DNA from 2 places in the Stenotrophomonas sp. a6 genome. Region 2 is predicted to be linked to the other one. Evidence: predicted binding sites of a transcription regulator. Region 2 holds the regulator's gene; the other holds the start of a gene.

Region 1 (4,420 bases), 2.2 Mb from region 2:
GCCGCCGGGTCAGGACCCGGCGGCGGCCGTGGACCGCTGCGTTGCGCGGTCAGTTGGCCAGCTGGCAGGTGGCCGGCTTGGCCGAGGTGAACAGGCCAGGGGTCGCCCACTCGGGGTGGTCGATGAACGGGTTGCGGTTGCCCTGGAAGCTGTAGATCACGTCATTGCGCGCACGCTCGGCAGCATCCGGCGGGTCGGACAGGTGCCAGTCGATCAGCGTCGACAGCAGGCCCATGTAGGCCGGCGAGCTGCTGGTCTTGACGATCCTGCTGCGGTCGTCGGTCAGCTCCAGGTCCGGCTCGGACTGGCCAGTGGCTGCATCCTTGCCGCCCTCGTAGCGGATCGCCATGTACATCACCGCACGCGCCATGTCGCCCTTGCGCTTGCCCCACACCTCGAACGTGCCGGTGTTGCCGTCCGGCGTGCGCACCCAGTTGGAGTTGCCCGGATAGCCACCACTGCCGCCACCCTGGCCGTTGTTGGCCTCGGTGGCGCGCTCGCCGCAGCTGGCGTCGCACTTGCCGAACGGCTTGTTGCCACGGTCGGCGTTCCACTGTGCATCGGTCAGGTACAGCATGTGGGTGTCGGTATACGGCGCGTACGGCAGGCCCTTGTCACCCGTGGTGGTGGCAAAACCCAGCGAGTTCGGCCAGGTGTGCTCGCGGTTGTACTTCAGGCCACTGCCGCTGCCGGCGCGATCGGTCACCTTGGCGTAGCTGCGGTTGCGATACGCGTCGAGGATGCGGTTCGGGTTGTTCGGGTCCTCGTCTGCGATCTCCAGGATGGTCCAGGTACTGGTGCCCGAGCCGCTGTACGGGTAGGCGGTGTGGCCCTTGATTGTCGCGTGCAGCGAGCAGCGCAGCTGGCTCGGGCTGCTGGTGTTGACCTTGGAGTAGTAACCGGCCGGCACACCCGGGTTGCCCGGGTCCGGATTGCCGCCGGTGCTGGCCACGGTGAAGGCGATGCGGCTGTCGGCCGCCGGGTGTGCGCCCTGCAGGTCGGTGATGCGCGCGGCGCGGATGTCGAAGCGGCAGGCTTCACCGGCCACCAGCGCGGTGTTGGTGGACAGCTTCACGCTGCGCCCGCTGGCCGGGAAGGTCAGCGGCACGCTGCCGGAGGTACCGCAGCTCAGCGCGAACGCGCCGCTGGCCAGGTTCACCGTCTCGCTGAACACCACTTCCAGATCGGCGGCGGCCGGGAAGGTGCTGCTGCCCTGCGCCGGGGTGGTGGTGGACACCGACGGCGGCGTGTTCGGGCCCGGGGTGCCGCCGCCACTGAAGGTCTGGCCGTTGTTGCAGCTGCCGAAGGTCTGCCTGGCCGACTCGGCCCAGGTGAAGTGGGCGTACTGGCTGCCGCTGCCGGTCAGCTGCAGCGAGGTGCCGGGGGCCGTGCTGTTGGTCTCGGCCACCGGAATGTTCTGGCTGGTCATGCCGGCGGCAGGGCCACCGGAGGCGGTGATGGCGCCCTCGTAGCTGAGGAACTGGACCACCTTGCCGCTGGCGTCGACCAGGGCGATGCCGTCGTTCGGGCCGTTCTGGATGCCGTTGGTCGGGTAGTTGACCACGGCGATGCTGGCGCTGCCGCAACCGGCGGCGGTGCCGGCCGGGACCGGGTTGTTGGCGTAGACCGTGGCGGCCGAAGGATTGCTGCCGTTGTAGAGGTAGAGGCGGTAGCCGGACAGGTCTTCACCTGCGGTAGCGACCACTTCGATGGCTTCGCCGACGTCACCGGCGGCGGTGCTGTCGTCGTAGTGCAGTTCGTTGATGAAGACCTCGGCCTGGGCCGGCGCCGCGGCCAGTGCCAGCAGGCAGGCGGCGGCAAGCGGGGACAGCAATCGCATCGACTACTCCTTGTGATTGGGAATGCCTGACCGAGCCTAAGGCCGATCCAGTGACACTTTGTCGTAAATGAACGTCAGATATCTGACAGTGCGACGCTTGTCACCGAAATTGTCTAGGACCGACGCCTTGGCCGAGGCGCGCGGGTGGAAAAATTTTTTTCATTCCGCCCTTGAAAGGGGGCGGCGGGGCTCCATCTCTGCCCTGCTCCCGACGTTGTCGGGTTTCTTCACGTGCGGTTCTGGCACTCGCCTGGGGTGAGTGCTAACATCGCCGGACTTTTTTAGACCAATCAATCACTTAAGAGGTCTCCTATGAGCATCAAGCCGCTGCACGACCGCGTTGTGGTCAAGCCGATCGAAGCCGACGAAATCTCCGCCGGTGGCATCGTCATCCCCGACTCGGCCAAGGAAAAGTCCACCAAGGGTGAGGTCGTGGCCGTCGGCCCGGGCAAGCCGCTGGACAACGGCAACGTGCGCGCGCCGTCGCTGAAGGTCGGCGACAAGGTCATCTATGGCCAGTACGCCGGCAGCTCGTACAAGAGCGAAGGCGTCGAATACAAGGTCCTGCGCGAAGACGACGTGCTCGCCGTCATCGGCTGAGCCTCGGCGCGACCTGTTTCAACCTGATCCCAAACTCCCAGCCGCCGGGCATCGTCCGGCGCTACCAATGAGGTAAATGCAATGGCTGCCAAGGATATTCGTTTCGGTGAAGACGCCCGTTCGCGCATGGTGCGCGGCGTCAACGTTCTCGCCAATGCCGTCAAGGCCACCCTGGGCCCGAAGGGCCGCAACGTCGTGCTGGAAAAGAGCTTCGGCGCCCCGACCATCACCAAGGACGGCGTCTCCGTCGCCAAGGAAATCGAACTGGCTGACAAGTTCGAGAACATGGGCGCGCAGATGGTGAAGGAAGTTGCTTCGCGCACCAACGACGATGCCGGCGACGGCACCACCACCGCCACCGTGCTGGCCCAGGCCCTGATCCGCGAAGGCGCCAAGGCCGTTGCCGCCGGCATGAACCCGATGGACCTCAAGCGCGGTATCGACAAGGCCGTTTCGGCCGCCGTCGCCGAGCTGAAGAACATCTCCAAGCCGACCGCCGACGACAAGGCGATCGCCCAGGTCGGTACCATCTCGGCCAACTCGGACGAGTCGATCGGCCAGATCATCGCTGACGCGATGAAGGAAGTCGGCAAGGAAGGCGTCATCACCGTTGAAGAAGGCTCGGGCCTGGACAACGAGCTGGACGTGGTCAAGGGCATGCAGTTCGACCGCGGCTACCTGTCGCCGTACTTCATCAACAACCAGCAGTCGCAGACCGCTGACCTGGATGACCCGTTCATCCTGCTGCACGACAAGAAGATCTCCAACGTCCGTGACCTGCTGCCGGTGCTGGAAGGCGTCGCCAAGGCCGGCAAGCCGCTGCTGATCGTGGCCGAGGAAGTTGAAGGCGAAGCGCTGGCCACCCTGGTCGTCAACACCATCCGTGGCATCGTCAAGGTCGTGGCCGTCAAGGCTCCGGGCTTCGGCGACCGTCGCAAGGCGATGCTGGAAGACATGGCCGTGCTGACCGGCGGCACCGTGATCTCCGAAGAAGTCGGCCTGTCGCTGGAGAAGGCCACCATCAAGGACCTGGGCCGCGCCAAGAAGGTGCAGGTCTCCAAGGAGAACACCACCATCATCGACGGCGTCGGCGACAAGGCCAACGTTGATGCACGCGTGGCGCAGATCAAGACCCAGATCCAGGACACCTCCTCGGATTACGACCGCGAGAAGCTGCAGGAACGCGTGGCCAAGCTGGCCGGCGGTGTTGCCGTGATCAAGGTCGGCGCCTCGACCGAAATCGAAATGAAGGAAAAGAAGGATCGCGTCGACGACGCCCTGCACGCCACCCGTGCGGCCGTTGAAGAAGGCGTGGTTCCGGGCGGCGGCGTTGCCCTGGTCCGCGCGATCACCGCGCTGGCCGGCCTGAAGGGCGCCAACGAAGACCAGAACCACGGCATCCAGATCGCCCTGCGTGCGATGGAAGCCCCGCTGCGCGAGATCGTTGCCAACGCCGGTGACGAGCCGTCGGTCATCATCAACAAGGTCAAGGAAGGCACCGGCAGCTTCGGCTACAACGCCGCTACCGGCGAGTTCGGCGACATGCTGCAGTTCGGCATCCTGGACCCGACCAAGGTGACCCGTTCGGCGCTGCAGAACGCGGCCTCGATCGCTGGCCTGATGATCACCACCGAAGCCATGGTTGCCGAAGCTCCGAAGAAGGACGAGCCGGCCATGGGCGGCGCCGGTGGCATGGGCGGCATGGGTGGCATGGGCGGCATGGACTTCTAAGGCCCACGCCCGCGTCGGACGTTGCCGGCCCTGGTCGGCGCGTCTCCCCGATGCACGGAAAAACCCCGCCGCGAGGCGGGGTTTTTTTGTTGCCCGGTTGCCGCCATGGCGCCGCGTCGCTACGCTCGCAGACCATGCCTACCTCGTTCATCGTCGTCGACGACTTCCTTTCTCCAGCCGATGCACACGGCCTGCGCCAGGCCGGCCTGGGCCTGACCTACCCGGCGCAGGAGGGGGCATTCCCCGGGC
Region 2 (4,420 bases):
GACTTCTTGATCAGGTCATCCACCAGTGCTTCCAGCTTGGCGCGGGTCAGCTTGATGTTCAGGTGCTTCGGACCCGACGCGTCAGCGGTGACGTACGGCAGGTTCACTTCGGTCTGCTGGGCGCTGGACAGCTCGATCTTGGCGCGCTCGGCAGCGTCCTTCAGGCGCTGCAGGGCCAGCGGATCCTTGCGCAGGTCGATGCCCTGGTCCTTGTTGAACTCTTCAACCAGGTACTCGATGACGCGGTTGTCGAAGTCTTCGCCACCCAGGAAGGTGTCGCCGTTGGTGGCCAGCACTTCGAACTGCTTTTCACCGTCGACGTTGGCGATCTCGATCACCGAGACGTCGAAGGTGCCGCCGCCCAGGTCGTACACCACGATCTTGCGATCCTTGTTGTCGCCCTTGTCCAGGCCATAGGCCAGCGCGGCCGCGGTCGGCTCGTTGATGATGCGCTTGACGTCCAGGCCGGCGATGCGGCCGGCGTCCTTGGTTGCCTGGCGCTGGCTGTCGTTGAAGTAGGCCGGCACGGTGATGACCGCTTCGGTGACCTTCTCACCGAGGAAGTCCTCGGCGGTCTTCTTCATCTTTTCCAGCACCTTGGCCGAGATTTCCTGCGGGGCCATCTTCTTGCCGTCGCTGGTGGCCACCCAGGCGTCGCCATTGTCATGGGCCAGGATGCTGTACGGGACGTGCGCGATGTCCTTCTGCACTTCGGCGTCGGTGAACTTGCGGCCGATCAGGCGCTTCACCGCGTAGAAGGTGTTCTTCGGGTTGGTCACGGCCTGGCGCTTGGCCGAGGCACCGACCAGGACTTCGCCGTCCTTGGTGTAGGCGACGATCGACGGGGTGGTGCGATCGCCTTCCGAATTCTCGATGACGCGGGCCTTGCCGCCGTCCATGATCGCCACGCACGAGTTGGTGGTGCCGAGGTCGATACCAATGATCTTGCCCATGGGGGAGACTCCTGAGGATGCTTGTTGGTGTCAGTCCGGCCGTTCGGCCGGTGGATGAATACGATGTGGGGGAGGCTCGTGGAACATTCAAGCCATCTCCCGAACGCTGTGTTCAGCGCCTGGAAAACCTTGCCAGGCATGGCCTGGCACAACCGGGACCGGGCAAAGCCCGGCCTGGTCCATCAATCGGCGGCCACCACCACCAGCGCCGGCCGCAGCAGGCGCTCGTTGAGCAGGTAGCCCTTCTGGAACACGGTCACCACGCTGCCCGGGGCGGCGCCCGGCGTCGGCACCTGGCTGATGGCCTGGTGGTGTTCCGGGTTGAACGCCTGGCCGATCGGGTCCAGCAGGACCAGTCCGTTGTCGGCGGCCACCTTCAGCAGCTGCTTGTAGGTCAGCTCCAGGCCTTCGCGCAGCGGGTGCGGGTCGTCGCCGGCGGCCTTCAGGCCGGCATCCAGGCTGTCGAACACGGGGAGCAGATCGCCCAGCAGCTTCTCGTTGGCGAACTTGCGGGCCTGTTCGATGTCACGGGCAACGCGCTTGCGCTGGTTCTCCAGGTCGGCGCGCTCACGCAGGGCATCGGCCTTGACCTGTTCGATTTCGGCGCGCAGGCGCTCGACTTCGTCGTTGACGCCGGCGGTGGCGGCCGCATCGGCGGCACTCTGCTGGGATTCGATATCTGGCTGTTCGTGGTTCATGTCTGGGTCCCTGGCGGTCAATCTCCGCCTCCACCCACCCTAGTGTGGGCGGGATGCTGCGTTTCAAGCGTCGGATGTTCCCGGCGGCCGGCCGGCTGGCGAAAACGCCGCGCCCAGTACATCGGCGGTAGCCTGCACCAGCGGGATCACGCGGTCGTAGGCCATCCGCTTGGGGCCGATCACCCCCAGCACGCCCAGCACCTGGCCATTGGCCGTGTAAGGGGCAGTGACCAGCGAGACGCCCTGCAGCGGCATCATCCCGGTCTCCTCGCCGATGAAGATGCGCACGCCGGGCGCCTGGATGGTCCGCTCCAGCAGCTGCAGGATCTCCCGCTTGCTGGAGAACAGCTCGAACAGCTCGCGCAGGCGCTCCAGGTCGGACAGGTCCTGCACCCCCATCAGGCGGGTCTGGCCGGCCACCAGCATGTCGTCGGCCGCCGGCTGCAGGGCCTGCTCGGCCAGCTCGATGCTGTGCGCCAGCAGCTGTTCCAGCTCGGAGCGGGCATCGCGCAGTTCCAGCAGCAGTCGGGTGCGGATCTCGGCCATCGGCAGGCCGGCGAAATGGGCATTGAGATAGTTGGCCACCTGCTCCAGCTGGCCCGGCGCGAACTCCTGCCGGGTCTCGATGACGCGGTTCTGCACCTCGTTGTCGGCAAACACCAGGATCGCCAGCACCCGGCGCCCGTCCAGCGCCACGAAGTCGATCTGGCGGAAGGCGAACTGCTCGCGTCGCGGCGCGCTGACCACGCCGACGAAGTGGCTCATCGCCGACAGCAGCTCCGAGGCGCTGCCGAGCAGGGCCTGGGTGCTGCCGCCGCCAGCCAGTTCCTGGCGCAACCGGGCCAGCTCGCCTTCGCCCGGCGGCTGCATCTGCAGCAGGCTGTCGACGAAGACCCGGTAGCCATGTGCGGTCGGGACCCGCCCGGCGGAGGTGTGCGGCGAGGCCAGCAGCCCCAGGTCTTCCAGGTCACCCAGGATGTTGCGGATGGTGGCCGGACTGACCTCCAGCCCGGCCACGCGCGCCAGCGTCTGCGAGCCGACCGGCTCGCCGTCCTGGATGTAACGCGCGATCAGCGTGCGCAGCAGATGGCGCGCACGCGGGGCAAGCTGGTCGGGAGAACCGTGCATGGAATCAACCTGTGAGACACGGACACTAGATAATGGCGGCGCATCACCTTGGCAAGTCATTGGACCTCCCTCGCCCGCGTGCTAGCGTTGCGCGGCTGCTGATACCCCCTTACCCATGCTCAGACATCTTTCGATCAAGGATTTCGCCGTCGTCCGCGCCACCGAACTGGAGTTCGGGCCAGGCATGACCGTGGTTTCAGGCGAGACCGGCGCCGGCAAGTCGCTGATGGTCGACGCGCTGGGCTTCCTGTCCGGCCTGCGCGCCGACAGCGGCGTGGTCCGCCACGGCGCCGCGCGCGCCGAGCTTTCGGCCGAGTTTGCGCTGGAGCAGCTGCAGGCTGCACGCCAGTGGCTGGCCGACAACGAGCTGGACGACGAGGAGCAGTGCCAGCTGCGCCGGGTCATCCGCGCCGATGGCGGTTCGCGGGCCTGGATCAACGGCCGCCCGGTGACCCTGGCGCAGCTGGGCGACCTGGCCTCGCTGCTGGTGGAGATCCACGGACAGCACGAACAGCAGGCCCTGCTGACGCGCCCGTCGCAGCTGGCCCTGCTCGACGCCTATGCGCGCAACGAGAACGAACGCCGCCAGGTGCGACGCGCCGCCGCGGCCTGGCAGGCATTGGTCGATGAATCGCTGGCGCTGTCGCAACAGGGCGACGTCAGTGACCGGATCGGCTTCCTGGAGCACCAGCTGCGCGAGCTGGACCGTGAAGACCTGGAGCCGGAGTCGATTGCCGCACTCGGCGCCAGCCACCGCCGCCAGGCCCATGCCAGCGCCCTGCTGAGCGCCTGCCAGGCCGCCAGCAACCAGCTCAACGGCGACGACGGCAGCTCCGCGCTGGACCTGCTGCAGCAGGTGCGCCACGAGCTGTCGCGCCTGATCGAGCACGACCCGCGCCTGGGCGAGGTGGATGGCCTGATCGAGAACGCTTCGATCCAGCTGCACGAAGCCCTGTCGCTGCTGGACCGGGTGCATGACGACCTCGACGCCGACCCCGAACAGTTCGAGGAGAACGAGCGCCGCCTCGGCCGTCTGCACGACCTGGCCCGCAAGCACCGCGTGCCGATGGACGAGCTGGGTGCGCAGCGCGAGCGCATGCACGCCGAAGTGGAACAGCTGCGCGGCGCCGACGAACGCCTGCAGCGCCTGGCCGGCGAGATCGACAAGGCCGCCGCCGTCTGGCGCGCACAGGCCGAAGTGCTGACCGCCAGCCGTCGCAGCGCTGCTGCCGAGCTGTCGGCCACCACCACCGGCATCATCGCCGAGCTGGGCATGGGCGGCGGCCAGTTCCTGATCGAGCTGGAACCGCAGGACGCCGCCAAGCCCGACCCGCAGGGTGCCGAGCGCGTGGAATTCCTGGTCGCAGCCAATGCCGGCCAGCCGCCGCGCGCCCTGCGCAAGGTGGCCTCCGGCGGCGAACTGTCACGCATCTCGCTGGCCATCGAAGTGGCCGCGCTGGACCTGGATGCAGTACCGACCATGGTGTTCGACGAAGTCGACTCCGGCATCGGCGGCGCAGTGGCTGACATCGTTGGCCAGAAGCTGCGCGCGCTCGGCGAGAAGCGCCAGGTGCTGTGCGTGACCCACCTGCCGCAGGTTGCCTCCAAGGGCCATGCCCATTACCGGGTCAGCAAGGCCCC

Evidence for each region. Region 2 encodes HrcA, which represses chaperone genes, less so after heat shock. Its sites were predicted from a motif close to TTNGCACTCNNNNNNNNNGAGTGCNAA; they were not measured.
Region 1: a site for HrcA is predicted at 2,080-2,106, ahead of Q9Q79_RS18225 (co-chaperone GroES). Genes of this name have one in related genera too.

Annotation. Positions count from the first base shown of each region.
Region 1 is NZ_CP133161.1:3,971,561-3,975,980, reverse strand. It holds gene Q9Q79_RS18230 (endonuclease) at 50-1,840, opposite strand; gene Q9Q79_RS18225 (co-chaperone GroES) at 2,153-2,440, shown strand; gene groL (chaperonin GroEL) at 2,522-4,171, shown strand; gene Q9Q79_RS18215 (DUF6445 family protein) at 4,306-4,420, shown strand, end outside.
Region 2 is NZ_CP133161.1:1,798,440-1,802,859, reverse strand. It holds gene dnaK (molecular chaperone DnaK) at 1-953, opposite strand, end outside; gene grpE (nucleotide exchange factor GrpE) at 1,136-1,651, opposite strand; gene hrcA (heat-inducible transcriptional repressor HrcA) at 1,715-2,779, opposite strand; gene recN (DNA repair protein RecN) at 2,895-4,420, shown strand, end outside.